Regions from separate parts of the Massilia sp. TSP1-1-2 genome, predicted to be linked through region 1. Evidence: predicted binding sites of a transcription regulator. Region 1 holds the regulator's gene; the other holds the start of a gene.
The links. Region 1 encodes LexA, which represses DNA repair genes until DNA is damaged. Its sites were predicted from a motif close to ACTGTATNNNNATACAGT; they were not measured.
Positions count from the first base shown of each region.

Region 1 (11,744 bases):
AGCAAGTCGGTGCGCCAGAAGCTCAACGCTATCGCTTCCGAATTCAAGGGCAAGAACGTGCTGCTGGTGGACGACTCCATCGTGCGCGGCACCACTAGCCGCGAGATTGTGCAGATGGCCCGTGAGGCCGGCGCGCGCAATGTGTTTTTCGCTTCCGCCGCGCCGCCGGTGCTGTTCCCGAACGTGTACGGCATCGACATGCCAACGCGCGACGAATTGATCGCGTATGGCCGCAGCACCGAGGAAGTCTGCCGCGAAATCACGGCCGACGCCCTGGTGTACCAAGATGTGGACGCCCTCAAGCGCTCGATCTCGGACGTCAACCCGGTACTGAAAAACTTCGAAGCTTCCTGCTTTGACGGTATTTACGTGACCGGCGACGTGACGGTGGACTACCTCAACGAGCTGGAATACGCGCGCAATCATCCGAAGGACGCGCCGCTGGAAGACGCGGCCCGCACCCAGCTGAACCTGAACCTGGCCACGGCCGAGTAAGGAGTTTCATGAGCGAGCAAAACCAGAAAAAAACCTACGGCTTTACGACCACGATTTTGCACAACGACCGGCAAAAGCCGATCGAACACGGCTCGCTACACAAGCCCGTGCATACCTCGGTCGCTTTTGGCTACACCGACGCGCGCCAGCTGGCGTCGGTTTTCCAGGGCAAGGAGCCGGGCTTTCGCTACGGCCGCCAGGGCAATCCGACCATTGCCGCTTTAGAGGACAAGGTCACGCGCATGGAAGACGGCGTGGCCACGATCTGCTTTGCCACCGGCATGGGCGCCATCGGCGCCGTATTTCAGGCGCTGCTGAAGGCGGGCGACCATGTGGTGTCGTCCGCTTTCCTGTTCGGGAACACCAACAGCCTGTGGCAGACGGCGGCGGGGCAGGGCGTGGACGTGGCCTTTGTCGACGCCACCGATGTGGCCAAGGTGGAGGCGGCGCTGACGCCGGCGACGCGCATCGTATTTGTCGAGACCATCGCCAATCCGCGCACGCAGGTGGCGGACCTGGCGCGCATCGGCGCGCTGTGCAAGGAGCGCGGCATCCTGTTCGTGGTGGATAACACCATGACCACGCCTTACCTGTTCCGTCCCAAATCGGTGGGGGCGGGCCTGGTGGTCAATGCGCTGACCAAGTCGATCGGCGGGCATGGCATCGCCCTGGGCGGCAGCCTGACCGATACCGGCGTCTATGACTGGAGCGTTTATCCGAATATCGCGGCCAATTACAAGCGCCAGCCGCAGCCGATGTGGGGCATGGTGCAATTGCGCGCCAAGGGCTTGCGCGACTTTGGCGCCTCGCTGGGGCCCGAGGCGGCGCACCACATCGCCGTGGGCGCCGAGACGCTGGCCTTGCGCATGGAGCGCGCCTCGTCCAATGCGCTGGCGCTGGCGCGCATGCTGGAAGCGGACGAGCGCGTGGCCGCCGTACATTATCCCGGCCTGGCGTCGCACCCGCAGCACGCGCTGGCCTCCAGCCTGTTCAAAGCTTATGGCGCCTTGTTCAGCTTTGAGCTGAAAGAAGGCATCGATTGCTTCGACTACCTGAACCGGCTCAAGCTTGGTATCGCCGCCAGTAACCTGGGCGACACGCGCACGCTGGTCATTCCGGTGGCGCACACGATCTTTTTCGAAATGGGCGCCGAGCGGCGCGCCAGCATGGGGATCGCCGAATCGCTGATCCGGGTGTCGGTCGGCATCGAAGATATCGACGACCTGCTGGCCGACTTTGGCGAGGCTTTGCGGGACGCGCCGTCCACCGCAGCCGTATAGGGAAAAATAGTGGCGAAATGACAGCGTCGGGGATTATTTTTTAATAAGAAAGATGTTATTCTAGGCAAGATTGTCCGTTTTCAAAGGCGGCACCTTGTCATTCCTCCCAGGAGAATATCATTCCTTTTTGCCCGAATACCGTTTTCCGTTTCGCCGCACGGCCAGTTGCCGCAGGTGTACTGGCCTTCATCGCGCTCGTTGGCGCACCGCTGGCCAACGCCGCCGATGACGATTACCTGTTCTTCCCGATCTCGGCCACCGACAATACGCGCGCGATCCACCTGACGTCGCTTGTCTTCAGCACCGACGGCTTGCTCACCTCCTCGACCCGCTATCCGCGCAGCCGCAGCGAAGGCTGGCTGCCGGACGAAGCGGGCCGCGCCGCCTACAACTACGACACGCGCCTGATCGATTGCGAGACCGGCTTTTATGCCGAAACGTCGACCGCGCTGCTCGACCAGGCCGGGGTGCAGGTCGCCTCGCGCAACAGCCCGGCGCGCCAGGTAAGCGCCCAGCTCGAGCAGCAGCTCAAGCGAGCCGACAGCGACAACTGGCCCGAGCCGAGCGACATTTTCCTCGCGTGCGCAGCCGCGTCGAGCCCTACGCTCAAGGGCCAGCGCGCTGCGCGCGCGATCAAGGCGCAATTCGTCGCCCCCGACCCGGCCAATCCGGCGCAGCTCGAAGACAGCAAGCAGCTCTTTACCATGGCGCGCATGCATTACGACTTCAGCAGCCTGGAAAAGCAGCCGCCCGCTTCCGCGCTGGCGCTGTTTGGCGAGATGCGCGGGCAGCACGCCGCGTGGCGCAAATCGATCAACAGTCCTTATTTTCCAGCGCCGAGCGACAGCGTGGCCGATGCAGCCACGCTTGCCAAGGTCAACGCCGGCATGCGCGCCGCGGGCCTGGAGCGCGTGGTTGTCAAAGGCTTGAAGGGGAGTGCCTTCGACCAGGTCTACCAGGCCGATGCCGCCCACCCGGGCATCGCGCAAAAGCAGCCGCCTGGCGCCGCATTTGCCATCGAAACAGCGCACACCGATTGCGAGAGCCGCCTGTTCATGCCGTTCGACCAGCAGATTTTCGACAATGGTGGAAAACTGATCGCCAGCGTGCAGCTCGGCGCAAAGCAGGCGCTGGCCGACATGAAGCGGCGCTACGGAGCGGACAATGATGGCGCTGCAGGATTTGATAGCGTGGCGATTGCCGCCAATGCCGGCGTGATCTGCGGGCTGGTGGAAGCGGCGCGCCATCCCAAGCCAGCGGCTGCGCCCGACGCGCTGCTGTATGGCATGGCGCCGGGCGCGCTGTCAAAGCAGCAGAGCGCGGCCGAGATGCTGCTCGCAATTCGCGCCGCGCGCCGCAACTACCGGCCCTAAGAAAGAGGCGCGCCTGATGGCCGACGCTGTGAAAGGTGCAGGCTCGCGCATGCCTGTACCGTTCGGCAGCGCGCTGCGGCGCCGGATGATGCGCGTCAATGGCGAAGCGGATTGAACTGAAAGCGCAAAACCGGTTTATCATCTTGGCTTGATCCTACTGCGCAAGACTGCCAACACATGAAGAAAACCCTGTTCTGCCTGAGCCTGTTGCTGTGCGGCGCGGCGCAAGCCGATGACCTGTCGAGCGCGAACGCGCTCTTTGCCAAGAAGGATTATCCGCAAGCCTTGCAGTTATTTACCAAGGCCGCCAACGCCGGCAATGCCGAAGCACAGTTGCACGTTGGCGAAATGTATCTATACGGCGACGCCGGCAGCGTGGACCTGGTCAAGGCCGAGTCATGGTTCAAGAAGTCGGCCGCGAAGGGCAACAAGACGGCGCTTGCCGCGCTGGAGATGATGAAGCGGCGCGAAGCCCACAAAGAAGAGATCGCTTACTGGATGTCGAAGTACGACGGTGCTGACTTAAAGTCAGGCAAGTACCGTTGTCCGGTGCCGCGGATCCCGGCCATGTCGAAAGTGAACGATGAAATTGCCGCCGTCGCCGCCAAAGTCCAGGCCTGGCAGCTGTGCTACAACGGCTTTGTTGAAAACATCAACGCCGCCACGCCCCTGACCAAGCGCATCCCTGCCGACATTGCCGACCTGCTCACCAAAGACGAAATGGCCACCGCCACCACACACCTCGAAGGCGTGCAGGCGCGCATCGTCGAAGAAGCCCGCATCGCCTCCAAATTGCTGCTGGCCGACTACGCCGTCTGGCGCGACGCCACCGACGCCTACGTTGCCGAGCACAACCGCATGGTCAAGTAGCCACAGTCAAACAACATCTACCCCGGGGTAGATTGCGGGAATGGTTGCTGTTAGTGCCAGCTGCGCATCAGGCCGACGGCCAGGCCTTCGAGCGCGAAGTCGTCGGTTTCAGGGTCGACGCGGATGACCTTGAAATCGGGATTTTCGGGCAGCAGTTCAATAATGCCGTTGGTTTTCTTGTAGCGCTTGACGGTGACGTCTTCGCCGATCCGGGCAACGACAATCTGGCCGTTCTTGGCCGTATCGACCTTTTTTACGGCCAGCAAGTCGCCGTCCATGATGCCGGCGTCGCGCATCGACCACCCCCGTACCTTGAGCAAAAAGTCAGGCTTGGACGAGAACATCGCCGGGTCGACACTGTAAGTGGCTTCCACATGCTCCTGCGCCAAGATGGGCGAGCCGGCAGCGACGCGCCCGACCAGCGGCAGCGACATCATCAGCGAGGCCGGCACCAGCGGGATCACGTCCAGGCTGGCGCCGATCAGGCGGATGCCGCGCGACGTGCCCGGCGAAATTTCGATCGCACCCTTGCGCGCAAGCGCTTGCAGATGCTCCTCGGCCGCATTGGCCGACTTGAAGCCAAGTTCGTTGGCAATCTCGGCGCGGGTCGGTGGAAAGCCCGTGTTGTCGATCGCGTCCTTGATCAGGTTGAGGATTTGTTCTTGACGTGGTGTGAGCTTGATCATCGGTATAAGAGACTGTTTGTATAAACAGACTGTATTTTTGTACAGTATTTCGCCCAGCGCAAGTATTAAATGCGGTTTTGCCTGAATTATTTGCACTTTGACGTGTCAATTTCAGCGAATGAAGAAGATTTCATCAGCGAAGTAGCCCTTGCAGGCGGCCTCACGCGATCAGAGATCAGCTTTGCCGGCGGCCATGCCATGCTGCCCAAGCCAACTTCTTGACCACGATTTCATCCCCGGACTTTGAAGGAGCAACAAGGGCATTGCCAGCAAGCGCCATCTCGCGCTATAATTGCCGGCTTTCCCTTCCCACACTCGTCTTGACGCCGAGGTGGGCATCTGTTTAAACGTCCCTAAGGAGTTATGCATGCGTCATTATGAAATCGTCTTTATCGTCCACCCGGACCAAAGCGAGCAAGTCCCGGCGATGATCGAACGCTACAAAGCCAGCGTATCCACGCGCGGTGGTTCCATTCACCGTGTTGAAGACTGGGGTCGTCGTCAGATGGCTTACTCGATCAACAAGCTGCCAAAAGCGCACTACATCTGCATGAACATCGAATGCGACAACGAGACGCTGGTTGATCTCGAAACCGCGTTCAAATTCAATGATGCGGTGCTGCGTCACCTCACCGTTCGCATGAAGAAGGCTGAAACCACGCCATCGCCGATGATGAAATCGGTACAACGTGAAGACGCAGCCAAGAGCCACCGCTCGGAAGCTCCGGCTCCTGCCGCAGCAGCTCCAGCCCCAGTTCAAGCAGCAGCGTAATTTTTTGTTTGAAAGTCCTGAACGCGAATTGATGCCACCTCGGTGAATCAACTCCAGTTCGTAGCCCTGATTGGCGAGCGCGATGTGTTGCGCTACACCCCGGCCGGCGTGCCCATCGTGTCCGCCACCCTGATGCACAGTTCGCAGCAGGTCGAAGCAGGGGTGCCCAGGCTGACCGAGTTTGAAATTGCCGCTGTTGCAGCGGGCGAGATTTCAGGCAGGTTCAGCCAGGCCGAATTAGGCGCAGCGCACCAGTTCACGGGATTTTTGGCAAAAAAGAACCGCAGCAGCAAAAGCCTGGTGTTTCACATCATTGATTTCTGTGCCGCCGCTTAAGCGACGATACATTTTAGATACAGGAGCCTCAAATGGCATTCGGTAAAAAATTCGACAAGAACAAGCTCAAGCTTAAAGAAAAACGCAAACAACAGAACCCACTGTTCAAGCGTAAGAAATTCTGCCGCTTTACGGCAGCGAACGTAGAACAGGTCGACTACAAAGACGTCGACACGCTGAAAGACTTCGTCCAGGAAAATGGCAAAATCATGCCAGCACGCCTGACCGGTACCAAGGCGCACTACCAGCGCCAGGTTGACACCGCAATCAAGCGCGCCCGCTACCTCGCGTTGCTGCCATACACCGATCTGCACCACGCTTAAGCGCTGGCAGATAAAGGAGAACTCATATGCAAATCATTCTGTTAGAAAAAGTTGTTAACGTCGGCAATCTGGGCGACGTCGTCAAAGTCAAAGACGGTTACGCACGTAACTTCCTGATCCCGCAACGCATGGCTCGTCGTGCGACCGCTTCGGCAGTGGCAGAATTCGAAGTCAAGCGCGCTGAACTGGAAAAAGCTGCCGCTGCAAAGCTGGCCGTTTCCCAGGCTGAGGGCGAAAAGCTGTCGGGCATGACCATCGCTATCGCTCAAAAAGCGGGCGTCGATGGCCGTCTGTTCGGTTCGGTCACCAACTTCGACATCGCTGAAGCGCTGACAAAGGCTGGTTTCGCGGTTGAAAAGGCACAAGTACGCATGCCTACCGGCCCATTGAAGACGACCGGCGAGCACGCTGTTGCTGTCGCTCTGCACACCGACGTGGTTGTTGAAATCACGATCGCTGTTACCGGCGAAGCTGCTTAAAGCACGAAGCGCCATCAAGCAGCAACATGCTGCTGCATTACAAAAAAAGCCGGGTTTCCCGGCTTTTTTTACGTCGAATTCTCCCCAATTATGTCAGGTGGTTGACCCTAAGCAGGTATAATTCGCGCCATGAACGCACCATCCGATCCGCAAGTCGACGCTCTTCGCATTCCGCCGCATTCCATTGAAGCAGAGCAGTCTGTTATCGGGGGATTACTGCGTGATAACGCCGCGTTCGACCGCATTGCCGACATGATGCATGCGGACGATTTTTACCGCTACGACCACCGCATCATCTTCGAACAGATCGTCAAGCTGATCAACAGCTCGCGCCCGGCCGACGTGATCACCGTGTTCGAGGCCATGTCGAATATCGGCAAGGCCGAAGACGTGGGCGGCATGCAGTACCTGAACGCGATGGCGCAAAATACGCCGTCGGCGGCGAATATCCGGCGCTACGCCGAGATCGTGCGCGACCGCGGCGTGCTGCGCAAACTGATCACCGTGGCCGATGAAATCCAGGGCAATGCGTTCAACCCGCAAGGCAAGGAAGTCAAGCAGATGCTCGACGAAGCGGAGTCCAAGATTTTTGCCATCGCCGAGCAGGGCGCGCGCGGCTCGCAAGGCTGGATCGCGGTGCAGCCGCTGCTCACCCAAGTGGTCGAGCGTATCGATGAACTGTATAGCCGTGACAACCAGAGCGAAATCACGGGCGTGCCAACCGGCTTTATTGACCTGGACCGCATGACCTCCGGCTTGCAGCCGGGCGACCTGGTGATCGTCGCCGGCCGTCCTTCGATGGGCAAGACCGCATTCTCGGTCAACATCGGCGAAAACGTCGCGATCGAGGCGGGCCTGCCGGTCGCAATTTTCTCGATGGAGATGGGCGGCACCCAGCTGGCGATGCGTATGCTCGGCTCCGTGGGGCAGCTCGACCAGCACCGCCTGCGCACCGGCCGCCTGCTTGACGAAGACTGGCCGCGCCTGACGCACGCGATTCAAAAAATGAACGAAGCGCAGTTGTATATCGACGAGACGCCGGCGCTCAATCCGATCGAGCTGCGCGCGCGTGCGCGCCGCCTGTCGCGCCAGTGCGGCAAGCTTGGCCTGATTATCATCGACTACATCCAGCTCATGACGGGCAGCCAGCCGGGCGACAACCGCGCCTCGGAGATTTCCGAGATTTCGCGTAGCCTGAAGGGCCTGGCCAAGGAATTGCATTGCCCGGTGATCGCCTTGTCCCAGCTGAACCGCTCGCTGGAGCAGCGCCCCAACAAGCGCCCCATCATGTCCGACTTGCGCGAGTCGGGCGCGATCGAGCAGGATGCGGACGTCATCATTTTCCTGTACCGCGACGAGGTCTACAACCCCGATTCGCCGGACAAGGGGACGGCCGAGATCATCATCGGCAAGCAGCGTAATGGTCCGATCGGTTCCATTCGCCTGACCTGGATCGGTCAGTACACCAAGTTCGGCAACTACAGCGGTGGCCTGGCCCTTTACCAGGGTGACTAATTCAATGCGCCGTCTGGCTTTGATAGCGGCGGCCTTCAGCAGTATCAATATGCTTTAACGGAGATAGCCATGTTTGGACGTTTAATGCCCACCGAGGGCAAATTCTTTGACCTTTTCAACCAGCACGCCGATCTGTGCGTGAAGGGCGCGCAAGAAATGGTTGGTCTGATGACCAACTTCGACGACCTTGAAGTGCGCACCCACGCCATTGAAGGCATCGAAAAGCAGGCCGACAAGATCACCTACGCCACCGTCGACATGCTGCACAAGACGTTCATCACGCCGATCGACCGTGACGACATCCACAAGCTGATCACGCGCATGGACGACATCCTGGACCTGATGGAAGACGCCGCCCAGACCGTGTCGCTGTACGACTTGAAGGCCGTTACGCCGGAAGCCAAGCGCCTGGCCGAACTGTGCCTCGCATGCTGCGAAAAAGTGCAGGCCGCCGTCGCGCTGCTGCACAACATGGACAACTCGCAAAAGATCGTCGCCATCTGCGAAGAGATCGACCGCCTTGAGTCCGACGCCGACCATGTCATGCGCGCGGCCATGTCCAAGCTGTTTCGCGACGAGCCGGACGTACGCAACCTGATCAAGATGAAAGCAATCTACGAGATCCTCGAGACGGTCACCGATCGCTGCGAAGATGTCGCCAATATCATCGAAGGCATCATCGTCGAAAACGCATAAAGAACATCAGATGAATAACCTGCAGATCAGTATTTATGTGCTTGTGCTGTTGATCGGCCTGGCGCTGATTTTCGACTTCATGAATGGCTTTCACGACGCGGCCAATGCGATTGCGACCGTGGTTTCGACCGGCGTGTTAAAGCCGCAGAGCGCGGTGGCGATGGCGGCCTTTTTTAACTTCATCGCCATCTTCGTGGTGGGGCTGAAGGTCGCGTCGATGATCGGCAAGGGGATTATTCATCCCGAGATCATCGATCAGTATGTGATTTTTGGCGCGCTGGTGGGCGCCATCGTCTGGAACCTGATTACCTGGTACTACGGCATTCCTTCGTCGTCCTCGCACGCGCTGATCGGCGGGCTGGTGGGTGCAGCGGTCGCCAAGGCGGGCACGGGTGCGCTGGTATCCGGCGGCCTGGTCAAGACGGTGGTGTTCATCGTTGTGGCGCCGTTGCTGGGCTTTTTGCTCGGCTCGATCATGATGCTGATCGTCTCGTGGCTCTTCGTACGCTCCACGCCACGCAAGGTCGACACCTGGTTTCGCCGCTTGCAGCTGGTGTCGGCCGCTGCCTACAGCCTGGGCCACGGCGGCAACGATGCGCAAAAAACGCTGGGCATCATCTGGATGCTGCTGATCGCGTCCGGCCACATGAGCAAGGCCGATCTCGCGCCGCCGTACTGGGCCATCGTCGCCTGCTACACGGCGATCAGTTTCGGCACGCTGTTTGGCGGCTGGCGCATCGTCAAGACCATGGGCCAAAAGATCACCAAGCTTAAGCCCGTCGGCGGCTTTTGCGCGGAAACCGGCGGCGCGATCACCCTGTTCATGTCCAGTTTCCTGGGCGTTCCGGTATCGACCACGCACGTCATTACGGGCGCCATTGTCGGTGTCGGTTCGGCGCAGAAGATGTCCGCAGTGCGTTGGGGCGTGGCGGGCAATATCGTGTGGGCGTGGTTCCTGACGATTCCGGCGGCGGCATTCATGTCGGCAGTGGCTTGGTGGATCGGCACCAAAATCATGTAAGCAGTCAGATGCAAGAACAGCCGTTCGATGAAGATTGAACGGCTTTTTTTTCGCCTGCACCCTGCACGGCCACGCACCATGGCACGGTAGGTCGCAAAAGCGCAGCGCATTGCGACAGGCGTCAACGCGTCATATCGTGGCCCGGTGAGCTGCTACTTGATGCACACCTGCCGCACCGTTCTGAAATCAACCAGCCCTTGCAGCACCTTCTCGATCCCATCCATCTTCAAGGTCAGCATCCCGTCTTCGAGCGCCGCCGCCAGCAATTCAGCCACCCGCGCGTGCTCCTGCAGCAGCTGCTTGACCTTGTCGGTCCCGATCATCAGCTCATGCAATCCCATGCGCCCGTTGTAGCCTTGATTGCACTCGGCGCAGCCCACCGCCCGGTACAGGGTAAAGCTGCCATCGGCCTGGGCATAGCGCTCGCGCCAGCTGACCAGCACTTTGGCGCGCCCGCCTTCCGGATCGCGGATAAAGGCCGCCGTGTTCACCAGTTCAGCGCAGAACTCGGTCAGCAGGTACTCGATCTCCTCGGCCCTCGGCACATAGGCCAGCTTGCAGCGCGTGCACAGGCGCTTGCACAGCCGCTGCGCCAAAATGCCGAGCAGGGCGTCGGCAAAATTGAACGGGTCCATGCCCATGTCGAGCAGGCGCACGATCGATTCGGGGGCGCTGTTGGTATGCAGCGTGGCCAGCACCAGGTGCCCCGTCAGCGACGCTTCAATGCCGATGCTGACGGTTTCCTTGTCGCGCATCTCGCCCACCATGATGATGTCCGGATCGGCCCGCAAAAATGCGCGCATCACGGTGGCGAAGTCGAGCCCCGCCTTGCGGTTGACCTGCACCTGGCGCAAGCCCTTCTGCGTGATTTCGACCGGGTCTTCCGCAGTCCAGATCTTGGTGTCGGGCGTATTCAAGTACTGGAGTACCGAGTGCAGCGTGGTGGTCTTGCCCGAGCCGGTAGGCCCGCACACGAAAAACAGGCCATACGGTTTTTCAATCGCCCCGCGCAGGCGCTCCAGGTTCTGCGGCAGCACGCCCAGATTATCGAGCGGGATCGCGTCGCCTGCGGCCAGGATGCGCATTACCACGTCTTCCACGCCGCCGCTCGATGGAATGGTCGCCACGCGCAGCTCGATGTCGAGCGGTCCGTACTTGTTGAACTTGATCTTGCCGTCCTGCGGCTTGCGCCGCTCGGACGTGTCAAGGTCGCACATGATCTTGATGCGTGCCACCAGCGCATTGCGGTAGCTCGACGAGATGTCGATATACGGCACCAGCGAACCGTCCTTGCGAAAGCGGATGCTGGTGCGGCCATTGCCCGGCAGCGGTTCGATATGGATGTCGGACACGCCCTGGCGGTAAGCGTCCATGATCACCTTGTTGACCAGTCTGACCAGCTCCGACTCGACTTCCTCCGACACGTTCACCGTCTCTTCGGTCGTTTCCTCTTCCATCCCCGCGAGCAGCTCGCGCAGGGAACTGCCGTCGCTGCGCGCGGTGGTGCCGAAGAACTGGTCCATCGTGTGCTTGAATTCGAGCCGGGTCGTCACACAATAGGTCACGTTCGACTTGGGGAACACCTGGTTGACGATCTTGCTCGCGCGGATCCGGTCCGGGTCGAGCGCGAGCACCAGCAGGCCGTTCTTGTCTTCGTCGAGCGGGAGCCATTGGTGGTCTTCGACATACTGCGCCTTCAGGTTGCGCAGCAATACGCCCGGCTTGATGCGCGCGGGCCGCATCGGCTCGTATGGCACGCTGAAGTGGCGCGCAAGGGCCGCGCCGATCAGCGGCAGCGGCACCTTGAAGTCGCGCATCAGCACCTCTTCAATATGGAGTTGCTGCGCGCGCGCCGTGCGCACCGCCAGCTCGAGTTCGGTGAGGGAAAGGGTCGCCTC
Region 1 covers NZ_JAFCTU010000016.1:74,835-86,578, forward strand. Annotated here, with positions in the region: gene purF (amidophosphoribosyltransferase) at 1-495, shown strand, start outside; gene ACP7BV_RS15475 (cystathionine gamma-synthase family protein) at 504-1,775, shown strand; gene ACP7BV_RS15480 (hypothetical protein) at 2,087-3,148, shown strand; gene ACP7BV_RS15485 (tetratricopeptide repeat protein) at 3,326-4,018, shown strand; gene lexA (transcriptional repressor LexA) at 4,069-4,704, opposite strand; gene rpsF (30S ribosomal protein S6) at 5,072-5,476, shown strand; gene priB (primosomal replication protein N) at 5,519-5,812, shown strand; gene rpsR (30S ribosomal protein S18) at 5,845-6,135, shown strand; gene rplI (50S ribosomal protein L9) at 6,162-6,614, shown strand; gene ACP7BV_RS15515 (replicative DNA helicase) at 6,744-8,129, shown strand; gene ACP7BV_RS15520 (DUF47 domain-containing protein) at 8,199-8,825, shown strand; gene ACP7BV_RS15525 (anion permease) at 8,836-9,846, shown strand; gene ACP7BV_RS15530 (GspE/PulE family protein) at 9,999-11,744, opposite strand, start outside.

Region 2 (11,744 bases), on a different contig from region 1:
CGCGTGAGCAAATGGTCCGCATCGTCGAGCGACACGAACGTTTTCGGATGCTTGGCTGCAGTAAAAATATGCAGCGCATTGCTGATGTCGACCGTGCGGTCTTGCGGCGAATGCATCACCATTAGTGCGCGCTGCAGGTGCGCCGTTTTTTCATCCACATTCTGCTCTGCCGCGTCGAGCAAGAACTGGCGCTTGATCGTAAACGCGCGTCCCGCCAGTTGCACCGATGCTTCGCCATTGGCATTGATCGCATCAAGCTGCGCACCAAATAGTTTAGTCACGTGCGAAGGGTCGCTTGGCGCGCCGATCGTGACCACTGCTTTCAGTTCAGCGATCTCGGCGGCGGCCGCCAGCACGGCTGCTCCTCCCAGGCTGTGCCCGATGATCAGCCTGGGCGCCTGCATGGTCTCGCGCATGAAGTTGGCGGCAGCGACCAGGTCTTGCACATTGGATGAAAAATTGGTGTTGGCGAACTCCCCTTCGCTCGCGCCCAGGCCTGTGAAATCGAAGCGCAGCACGGCAATGCCCTGCTGCGCCAGGCCTTGCGCAATACGGCTGGCGGCGAACACATCCTTGGTGCAAGTGAAGCAGTGGGCAAACAACGCGTACGCCGTTACGGGGCCGTCGGGTGCGTCAAGCCGCGCGGACAAGTTCTGTCCGTCTGCGCTGGGGAAATCCTTGCGTTCGCTTTGCATGCGTGCCCTTGATTATCGAAGATTGAGTTGCATCAGGAACCGCAACAATGCGGACTCCTTCGGTTGCGGCGGCTGCGACGGCTTTGGCGGCATTGGCGGCATTGGCGGTTCTGGTGGTGTCGACGGTCCCGGCGCGTACAGTGCGGTGAGCGACTGCGCGTGCGTGCGCAGCGAGTAATCGTAAGGAAACAAGTCGTCGTGCGCGAGTGGCGACGTGATGAAATGGCGGTTGACCAGCAACTCGATGGCTTGGGCCCGGGTCCATTTATCCTGCCTACGTGGCAGGCTTTGGGCGTCAGACAAGTCCAGGCTGCCGTCCACATTAAAGTAAAGTAAGTTGTCGAACTGGTAGTCGCGCCGAAACGCCGTGCGCCAGCGCGAATTGCTGCCCCAGCCTCTCGACAGGTCGAGCGCCGGACGGTTCCTGCGGCAATAGGTCCAGTAGATGGTGCTCCGGTCGGCAATACCGGGTGCCAGCACATTTTTGCCGGCGGACACGCGCGTCCCGGCGCGCAAGAACACCATCGGTCCCAGCATCAGGCAAGGCCACTCGCAGGCCAGTACCGTTGGCGGCGCATCGGGATCGTCGCTGCTGGTCACGGCCACAATTTCGTGGTGAAAGGGCGTATAGCTTGCCGGGCACGAGCCGGTCATGCCAAGCGACTCGAAAAACTGCTGAAATTGGCGCAGCGATAACGGCGGGGACTTCCAGGCGTTTTTGGACACCGCGCGAGCCGGCAAGCCGTTGAGCAAAATATCGCCCACCACGCTCAAGCGATACAAGTCCCAGAGATCTTCGGTATCGGCTTGCGGGACCGGGCTGCCGGTGCGGGCAGCAAAGGCTTGTAGCCAGTCGCGCGCTTCGCTGTTGGCTTCTGCCCAGGGAGCAAGCACGTCGGCATAGGTTTGCGTGCCTTCGTAGCTCATGAGCAGGTCGTACAGGTCTAAAAAATAAAATGGCGAATGGTCCATGGCGAGCGGGATGATGGTTGTGTTTGGCATCATGACACAGCAGTGATCGCCGCTCACCCAAACATGCCATGCAAAAACCAGCGCGGTTCGGCCTCGCCGGCCGCGCCCACCATGCGCTCCCGATACACCCAGTAATGCGCATGGTCGAGTCCCTCGGCAATGAAGTAGTCGCGCGTTTGCGACTGGCTCCACCAGCCCGCTTCGATGCGCTCCGGGTTGGACGCCATGCGCAGTGGCGAGCCATAAAACGGACGATGGTTGCGCATCAAGAGCGCGATCGGCTTGGCCAGCAGCCAGGCCGGGCGCGGCAGGCTGAGCACATCGGGCGGCATCTGCGCCTGCATCTGCGCGTTGCGGATTTTCTTTTGCACCGGCACCCACATATTGGCCAGCTCGGGCCGATAGTCAGCCTGGGGTGCAGCCTGCAGCACGTTCTCGGGGCCCAGCCGCGCCACCAGCAGTTCGAGCATGCGCTGCTGGTCTTCGTCGCTGCCGCCCGGTTCGGGAAACAGCGAATCGCTGGGCGGCGCCATCGGCTGCACTTGCGGCGCTTCGAGCGTGAGGCCAATCACGTGCGCCACCAGCTCCACCTTGGACAGGCGCTCCTTGAGCAGGCGCACCAGGTGTTCGTCGCGCCAGGTCGGCTCGGCCAGCGCGATCTCGATGATGGTGGGCGCGCGCGCCACCTTGCCCCGTTCGTGCTCGAGCTGCAGCACGATGCGTTCGACCGCGAACTGGTGCGCGCACAACCAGCCCGTCATTTGCAGCAGCAGGCGGTGCGCGCCGAACAGCAGCGCCTCGGCGTTCTCGACCCGGTCGAACAGTTCGAGCTTGGCGCTGAAAGTGGTGGGCGCCTCGATCCAGTCGAACAGTTCGGGCGTCTCGCCGTAAGCGGCGTCGAGCAGGTCGAGCAAGGGCCGGCCGCAGCGGCGCTGCAAGCCCGGGCGCGGCAGGCGCCGCATGTCGCCCAGCGTAAAGCAGCCGATGCCATCGAACCAGGCGCCAAAGGCGCGTCCGGGCGGGGGCAAGGCGCTGGGCAGATGGTCCAGGCGCCTGGACAGCGAAGCCATGCCCAGCACCCGCCCGGCGCTGGCGCGCGCCAGCAACCAGGCGCCGCGCGCAGTGGGCGCGCAACCGAGCGCGCACGAAAAGCCGAGCGCGCGCAAATTGGCGCGGATGCGCCGGCACAGCGCGCGGATGCCGCCGAACAGGGACAGGCTGGCACCGATATCCATCAGCAGCGTGGATTCTTCGGCCTGGGCCACTAGCGGCGTGTACTGCAACAGCGCCATGGCAACGTCGTGCAGCGCTTGCGCCTCGCGCTCCAGCGTGCGCTCGTGCAGGCGGGCCTCGGGGTGAAGCATCAGCACGCCGCCGCGGCGCATGCCCGGCAGCACGCCAGCGGCGCGCGCGGCCGGGGACAGCGCCAGCACGCGCTCCTGCTCGAGCACCACGCTGCCGTTGTCAGATGACCAGTTCGGGCTGAACACTTCGAGCGGGAGCTGGGGCAGATGGAGAGCGATCCAGAGGCGCATGGCGCTGCAGTAAAGAAGGAGTGAGTGGCAGGAACAGCGGCGCGTCGCGCTGCGGTCCCCGGCGCTTGATGAAGCCGATGTCAAGCCCGCCGGCGGCCGGACGCAGCGACAGGCGCAGCGGCGCAGGCGACGAATCCTGGGCCGCGGCCAGCGGGCGCAGCATGAAGAACAGTGTTTCGGCGCTTTGCGCGGCCAGGTGCAGGCGGCGCAGCGTTTCGCCGCGCGCGTGGCTTTGCCAGAACAGCAGCGCGCCGCAACTGCCGCTGCGCAGCACCTGTTCGGCGGCCCACAGGGCGTCGGCGCTGCGGCTGCTGCGAATCCAGATCAGTTGCGACGGCGCCAGGCCCATGGCGGCCAGCGCCAGTGCCTGCGGCGCGTGCGGCGGCTGCAGCAGCACGATGCGGCGCTGCGCCACTTTTAGCAGGGCTGGACGCAGCAGGCGCAATTCGCCAATCCCGCATTGCTGGGGCAGCAGGTCGATCAGGGTGCCGGTGGGCCAGCCGCCGCCCGGCAACTGGGACGACAGCGTGGGATGGCCGGTGTCGATGCAACGTGCATGGCTGTGCGCCAGTTGCGACGCGCGCCAAAGGGAGGGATGCAAACTCTCCGGCGAGGGGATAGAATCAGGACGGCTCATGGTGGTCAATTTGGAAAGTACTGTATGGATGTACAGTACTATCTGAGCCGGGTTTTTGCAAGGTCAAACGTGTAACAGGTGAAATTTTAGCGAGGAGATGTCGGCCACCCGGTCTCTTGGTGAACGATGGTAGCGCCATTCATAACGTGGGAAAATATGATTACAAAAATATGATTACAAAAATATGATTACAAAAAGAACGATTGCGTATGTCGTCATCGGCTGGTGCCTGACCATATTTGTTTATGGCTTTGCCACCTTTCCCGACGCCCCCTGGAAGGCATGCGGTGATGGGCACTTTTGCGGAAAGATGAAGCAGGTCCATTCTTTCAGCGAATACCAGGCATTCACCCGGTGGGAAACCGCGCTGTTCATATCCTGGCCCTTTGGCATAGCCTGCGTGGTCTGGCTGCGGCGCGCGAAAAAAACCGACTAGCGGTTCAACGGGCGAGCTCACGGCCAAGCCACTTGCGCAGGCCCAGGCCAACAAACAGTGCGGCCAGCGCCAGCAATGCCGCCAGCTCCACGCGCACCTCCTGCAGCGACGCGCCCATCTGGTTGGTCGCGATCAACCCCTGGATCCCGGCCGTCGATGGAAGCAGCCAGCGCAAGGCTTGCAGCGCCTCGGGCAAGGCGCTGGACGGCCACGCCAGGCCCGACAGGAAGACGATCGGCATCGAGGTGGCGATCAGCAGTTGCACGCTGCGCTCGCGGGTGCGGAAAAACAGGCCAAGATACATGCCCAGCGCGGCCACGCAGTAGGCAAAAGCGAGCGTGAGCACCGCCGCGCCAAGCCAGTTCCCCCCGCGCGGATAACCCTGCCACCAGAACACGAAACCGAAAAAATACAGCGCATTGAGAATGACCACCAGCGCAAAGGCATTGAGCGCGCCGAAGTAGGATGCACTGCCCCCCTTGTACGGAAAGGTCCTGGCATCGGACCAGGTACCAAACAGCAGCCCGATCCCCAGCAGGAAGGTCTGCTGCATCACCAGCACCACCACGCCGGGCACGATGTACGACGCATAGCCCTCGGCCACGTTAAACATCGGCAGCGATTCAGTTGCCAAGGGCTGGCGTTGCGACTCCACCTGCGCGGCCGTCGGCGCGCCGGCACCCAGGCGCTTGATTTCTATGCCGGCCGACAGCGTGCCGACCACTTCGGCGAGCGCGTTCAAGGCCACCTTGTTGAGCATCGGGTAGGCGCCATGGCCGGCCACCTCCACTTCCGGCTGCTGGCCGGCGAGCACCTTGCCGCTGAAGTCGCGCGGGATGATCAGTGCGCCGGCCGCGTCTCCCTGCCATAGCAGCGCCTGCGCCGCTTGCGCCCCGGGGCTGACCGCCACCACGGTGATGCCCGGATGGGCGTCGGCATAGCGGATCAACTGGCGCGACAAGGCTGAATTGTCCTGGTCGACGACGGCAATCGGCACGCCCTGCACCGTCTCGGTATTGTAAGGAAGCGGATAAAAGAACGAATACACAATCCCTGAAATGAAGAACAGCAGCAAGGCCGCCTTGTCGCGCAACAGTGATGTCCAGGTGATGCAAAACGCCGACCAGCTCTCCTGCAGCGCGCTCATGTCTGCCCCCAGCTCTCGGGCTGCTGCACGCGCCTGGCAAGGCGCAAGTAACCAAGAGCGCCAAAGCCGAGCGTGAACAGCAGCAGCACGCCCAACTGGCCCATGCTGTAGCGCAGCGGTGCGCCGGCCAGCCAGGTATTGTTCAACAGGTGGGTGAAATGGGACAGCGGCAGCGCCTCTGCCCACAGGCGCGCGGCAAACGGCATCGACATGCTGGGAAAGCCCTGGCCGGTGAACGCAAACGCGGGCGCCGTCACAAAGGCGCACACCGACAAGGCGGTGCGCAGCGACGGTGCGAACGCCACGAAAAACAGGCCCATCGCCAGGTAGGCGGTGATCAGCAGCAGCGTGCCGGCGATAATGGCCACGGCGCTGCCCATCACCGGCCAGCCGCGCACGGCGCCAAACAGGATCGCCACCAGCATCGCCTGCAGCACAAAGGCGGCGAAGGCAATCGCCAGCTTGCCCAGGATGGCAGGAGCGAGCTTGCCGTCGGCGGCCGCCAGCCAAGCGGGCACCGACCCGGCGCGCAGTTCGCGTCCGACCGCCGTGACCGCGCCCAGCGTCACGAATATATGCAGCAGGCTAAATACCACCGGCAGCGCCAGCGCCATCTCGTAGCTGCCGCTGTCATTGAACAGGGTCGCGGTGCGGGTGCGAATCGGCTCGAACTGCGCCCTCGCCTGCTGCAGCGCCATGCCGCGCTTGGCGCGACCCTGCAGCTCGATCCCGGCCGACAGCGTGGCCACCACGGTGCGCACGTCGCGCGTCATGCTGCCGGTATAGGAGGGAAATTGCGCGTTATAAGCCCACTGCAGCTTGACGGCGCGCCCGAGCGACACATCGGCCTGCAGGCCGGCCGGAATCGATACCACGCCGTAGGCGCCGCGCTCGCGGATCAGGCGCATCGCCTCGCTCTCGCCGCTGGCGGCCAGCACCACCTTCAGCCCGGGCGACTGGTCCAGCATGCGCACCAGGCTGCGCGACATGGCCGAGTGGTCCAGGTCATAGACCACCAGCGGCAAGTCGCGCGCCACGCCGGCCGACAGGATCCACCAGGTCAGCAGGTAGAGCGCGAGCGGGATCGCGGTCAGCATCGCCAGGTCCCACGGATCGGCGCGCAGGCGCGTCCACTCGCGCGCAACGGATGCGCGAAACGGCCGTGCGGCGGCGTGCCTGGCCATGATTGCCTGGCTCAATGTTCGAACACGACCGTCATCCCCGGCCGCAAGCCGGGAACCGGCGCGGTGGGGCGCAGCCTGACTTCAAAGGTGCGCAGGTCGGTGCCGCCGGGACGCGCGGCGCGCCACGTGGCAAAGGCCGGCAGGGCCGACACGAAGGTCGACTTGAACTGCGCTTTTACATTTAACGCGGGCACAAAGCCCGTGTGCAGCGAGGCTTTCTCGAACGGCTTGAATTCGTCCTCGCGCACCGAGACCACGGCCCACACATCGTTCAAATCCACCAGCGTGACGACCGGAAAACCTTGCGGGGCCAGTTCGCCCGCCTGGATCGCCAGCTTGCTCACTTCGCCGGCGGCCGGCGCCTTGATATGGGTTTCGTTCAGCGCGGCGGTGGACTCGGCCACCACGCCGGCGGCCTGGCGCGTCTGCGCTTCGGTCGCCAGCTTGTCTTCGGGGCGGGCGCCGTGCATCGCCATCTCGTACTGGGCGCGCGCGGCCTGCGCCAGCTGCTCGGCGGCGCGCCACTGCGCCTCGGCCTCGTCGCGCTTTTGCTGGGCCAGCACGCCTTCGGCAAACATCGCCTGCGCGCGCTGGTAGGTCAGTTTCGCGATCCTGGCGCCGGTGCCCGCGCGCTCCCAGTTGAAACGGGCGGCCGTGACTTCTTCGGGCCGCGCGCCGGCCTGCGCCTTCTGGTTGGTGGCGCGCGCCACGTCCTGCACCGCGTTCGCCTGCGCCACCTTGGCCAGAACTTCGGGGCTGTCAAGTTCGAACAACAGCTCGCCCGCCTTGACCACCTGGCCCAGCTGCACATGAACCTTGCCGACCCGCCCCGGCACCTTGGACGAGACGTTCACCTCCTGCGCCTCGATCTGCCCCTGGACCGGATCAGGCGTGGTCTGGAAGGCCTTGTACAAGCCCCACGCCAGGAAGGCCAGAATAAGGACGCCGATCAGGGCGGGAAGGATGCGCTTGCGGGAGAAAGCCATGGGGTTCAATCTTTCGTGAGTTCGACGATGTTGCTCGCGGTCCGGGAATAGTCAAGCAGCTTGCCCGGCTGGCCGGTGGTGCCCAGCAGCCTGGCCAGCGCCAGCACGTAGTCGTAGGCGGCCTGGGCGCGTTCCAGGCGCGACTTGGTATAACCGAGCGAGGCGTCGGCCACGTCGATGGACGTGGCCTGTCCATTCTTGAAGGCTACCTGCGACAGGCGCAGGCTTTCCTGCGCCAGCGCGATCGCCGAGGCCATCGACAAATAGCGCAGACGCGCGTCTTCCATGGCACGCCACTGGCTTTCGGCCAGCGTGGGAATGTCGCGCGCGGCCTGGTCCGCCATCACTTCGACGCGCTGCTTTTCCAGCCTGGCCGCCGCGCCCATGCGGGCGCGGTCGATGCGCTCGACCAGCGGGACGCTGACCGACATGCCCACCAGCCAGTTGGCGCGGGCCACGCTGTCGCCGCGGTTCAGGTTGTAGTTGGCAAGCGCGATCACGGTCGGGCTAAATTCGCTGCCCTGCAATGCGACGGCCCCCGCAGCCTGGGCGCGCTTGCTGTCGATCTGCTTCCAGGCGACGTTCGAGCTCATTGCCGCTTCCACGAACGAGGCGAGCGAACCGACCGGCGCGCTGTGCACGAAGAGCGGCGTGACCGGATGCACGGTGACGCGCGCGCCGAGCAGGCGACTTAAAGCGAGCTGCGCGATCTCCAGGTCGCTGCGGGACTTGGCTGCTTCGCGCGCGGCGTTGTCCACCGCCACGTCGGCCTTCAGGCGGTCGATCTTGGCGATCAGGCCGGAGCGCTCCATTTTTACCGCCACCAGCTGGTGATCCTTGATCGCGTCAACGGCCGCGGCGCGCAGGCGCCACGCTTCGCGCGCCAGCTGCACCGTAAAGTAGCGCTGGGCCAGGATGGCAGCCGTGTCGTCCTCGGCCGCCTGCACGCTGGCGCCGGCTTCGGCCGCGCGGCCGGCTGCGATATCCTGCACCGCCTGCAGGCGCCCGCCGGTGTACAGCGGCCACACGGAGGTCAGTCCCAGCGAACGCAGGTCGACAATGCGATTGGCGCTGATCGCATTCGGTATGTCCGGCAGGTTCAGGCCGGGCAAAGGCGGCAGGCTGTCGAGCAGCGGATTGGCGCGCTGCGCGATGCTACTGGTGTCCACGCTCAGCGTAGCCGAAACGCGGCCCAGAAAACCGGACACGCGCAGGTCGGGGCCGGCAATCCCGCGCAAGGCGCTGGCCTGCAGTTTTTTGGCTTGCCAGTCGAGGTCGGCCCCGTTGACTGCGCCCGACACTTGCCGCAGCTGGTGCAGCGCTTGGGCGTAGTCGACTGCGCTGGCGCCCTGCGCGCTGGCGTCGCCCGCCCGGGCGCCAGCCGAAAGGAGCATTGTCGCCAACAAGGTGAGCGCGTGCCCGCGTAATTTGTTCATGGATGCTCCGATTTGACCACTCGCACGTGGCGCGCATGTTGCGATATTGAATAGTTCGGTCAGCAGCCAAGGTAAAGCTCCGGGCTTTGCTGCAATCGAAGGGGACGTTGTACGTCTCTGCGAAGCAATGTAGACAGCAGCGCGAGTGATTGCCGGCTGCTCTACTGAAAGGTGCGCTGGACCGCAGGCCCACCAGGCTTGATGCTATTAAATCAATATGTACTATACATTGCCTTGCACAAACGCAGCAAGCCAGTTCAGCCAATACCGATGAAAGCTACTAATGGCGAGAACCCGCGCAGCAATTGCTCAGCGGCTCGTGCGGCGCGGTTTTGCGTGGCGTAGCGTGTGGGCGAGCTTCCATGTGGTCGAATCGGGTAGCAGCAGCCAAATGACTTTCCACGCGTTGCGCCCTGCGCCGCCAAAGCCGTTGGCGAATCCGCTCGGCGATATCTGCCGCCCTTCGTACAGCAAATGGTCGCCATCGACGACGCAGTGATAATTCTTGCCTTGAGCAATGGTTCGCAGGACAGTCCCATTAGGCAGGAACACGTCTTTCCACTGAAAACCCGCTGTCTTTGGCATGCCAAAGCTTTCGGGCGCGTTGCGCGCCAGCCAGTCGCGGATTGCCTCCGCAGCGATTTCCCAGATTTCTTTTTGGTAACCGGTATCCGCTGAGGCCGCGCACAGCTTTGTGTATGTTTCAAGAGTAACTGTTAAGTCCATCTGGGGGTGAGGTGGTCTTCGATTCATGGGTACGCTCTCTTTCGCACTAATCCGATCCAATTCGCACTAAAACCAATCTTAACGCTCCTAATCCTGATCTAATTCAATCTAAAAATGATCTAGATCGCCCTAAAACAGATCTAATTCGCACTCAAAATTAGTTCAACATAAAAGTTAGACATACGATCCATGAATAGTTCCTTTTAGTTCGGGATTAGGCTGTTTTAGATCCGGTTTAGTACGAATTAGATGGGCTTTAGATCGTTTAAGGTGAACTTTAGTACGGATTAGGACATATTAGAGCGAATTAGAGAGGGAGGATATGGCAGACGCGATGCGCCCCCTAGAACCAAGCTCAGCAATTAAACAGTCGTCGCACAGGTGTAGTTGATACTCAGCTACCCGCTGGCGCCACAAGCGAGAGCATGTGGGCATCGATAAAGATGTCCCTCAGCTTCAACCGGTTGCGCGCGACGCCTTCCTCGACTGCCCCCGCCTTTCGCGCCGCACCCAGGCTGGGCGTATTGCCTACCCCGACCACGATTTCGACGCGGCCCAAGGGCAGTTGAAGGAAAGCGAAGTCAGACAGCGCGCCAATCGCCTCGGTCGCGGCGCCACGGCGCTGGTTCGATTGGCGAACCCAGTAACCCAGGTTGGAGTAGCCGTGGACCTGGTTGAACTGGTTCAGTCCGCACCCGCCGACAAACGCGCCCGACACGCCGTCAAAGATGCCGAACTCAAAGTTGCTGCGCTCGTCCCAGCCTTGCTGGCACCAGTCGATCCACGAAAGCGCTTCGGTCGTTGAATACTGCGCGTGAGCCCATGGCATCCACGGCCCGAGGGATGCGACCGACTCCCGCACGGCATCGACAAAGCTCGGCGCGTCAGCAGGCGCAAGTGGGCGAAATACGAAGTTGGCGGAACGTAGCATCACGGCAAAACTTTCATGTCAAATTTGCGATTGTGCCACGTAGCAAACCTCTCTCGCCCGTGCCTACGCAAACCGGCGTCGATGGCACGCCGGACCTGGAACTGCTGAGTGACGGATGCCGGCCCGAGCGTCGATTGGACGTGTTACCAAGTTGCAACCCGCGATGGCGTCGTAAAAGCGCACCAGGCCAATGCGCCAGTTGCCGTGAGGTAGCCGCTTTCAACGAATTCATTTATTTCGCACTGCTCAACGCGTAAGATAAGCGCTTTCAGCCCAGGTTAAGCCAAACCCGATAAACTCGACCATTCAAGCGCCAGCCATCGAAGTCATTTTTTAGGCAATTATGCAGTCCGTCCGGACGCTCACCATCATCGTGCTCGCCCTCGGTCCGATCGGGTGGCATGGGGCCGCCTTTGCTGCGGCGCCCGCCACCAACCAGATCGAAGAGCTCACTTCGCCCGAAGTGCGCGCGCGCATTGCCGCCGGTTCCACCACCATTCTCATTCCCATCGGCGGTACCGAGCAAAACGGGCCCTACATGACGCTCGGCAAGCACAATGCACGGGTCAAGTATTTTGCCACCGCCATCGCGCAGGGACTGGGCAATGCGCTGGTCGCGCCCGTCATTGCCTATGTGCCCGAAGGCGCGATCTCGCCGCCGACCGCCCACATGCATTTTGTCGGCACCATATCGATTCCCGACGCCGCCTTTGAGTCGATGCTGGACGCCACTGCGCGCAGTTTCAAGCAGCACGGCTTTCGCGATGTCGTCTTCCTGGGCGACCATGGCGGCTACCAGAAGAACCTGCAGCACGTGGCCGAGCGCCTGGCCAGGGAGTGGGCGCGCGATCCCGCATGCCGGGTCCACGCCTACAGCGGCTATTACCAGGCCAGCCAGGCGCCGATCGTCGCCGCGCTGAAAAGCCGCGGCTACAGCCTGGCTGAAATCGGCACCCATGCAGGTCTGGCCGACACCGCGCTCACGCTGGCCACCGTACCGGCAGCGGTACGCGCCGATGGCCTCGCCCACGCGCCCCAGCCCGGCGCCGCCGATGGCAT
Region 2 covers NZ_JAFCTU010000045.1:24,686-36,429, reverse strand. Annotated here, with positions in the region: gene ACP7BV_RS24760 (alpha/beta hydrolase family protein) at 1-695, opposite strand, end outside; gene ACP7BV_RS24755 (hypothetical protein) at 708-1,700, opposite strand; gene ACP7BV_RS24750 (Y-family DNA polymerase) at 1,721-3,202, opposite strand; gene imuA (translesion DNA synthesis-associated protein ImuA) at 3,132-3,839, opposite strand; gene ACP7BV_RS24740 (ABC transporter permease) at 4,280-5,422, opposite strand; gene ACP7BV_RS24735 (ABC transporter permease) at 5,419-6,606, opposite strand; gene ACP7BV_RS24730 (HlyD family secretion protein) at 6,618-7,592, opposite strand; gene ACP7BV_RS24725 (TolC family protein) at 7,598-9,028, opposite strand; gene ACP7BV_RS24720 (hypothetical protein) at 9,338-9,781, opposite strand; gene ACP7BV_RS24715 (GNAT family N-acetyltransferase) at 10,149-10,685, opposite strand; gene ACP7BV_RS24710 (creatininase family protein) at 11,029-11,744, shown strand, end outside.
Region 2: imuA (translesion DNA synthesis-associated protein ImuA) is a predicted target of LexA. The motif match lies at 3,859-3,876, and genes of this name have one in related genera.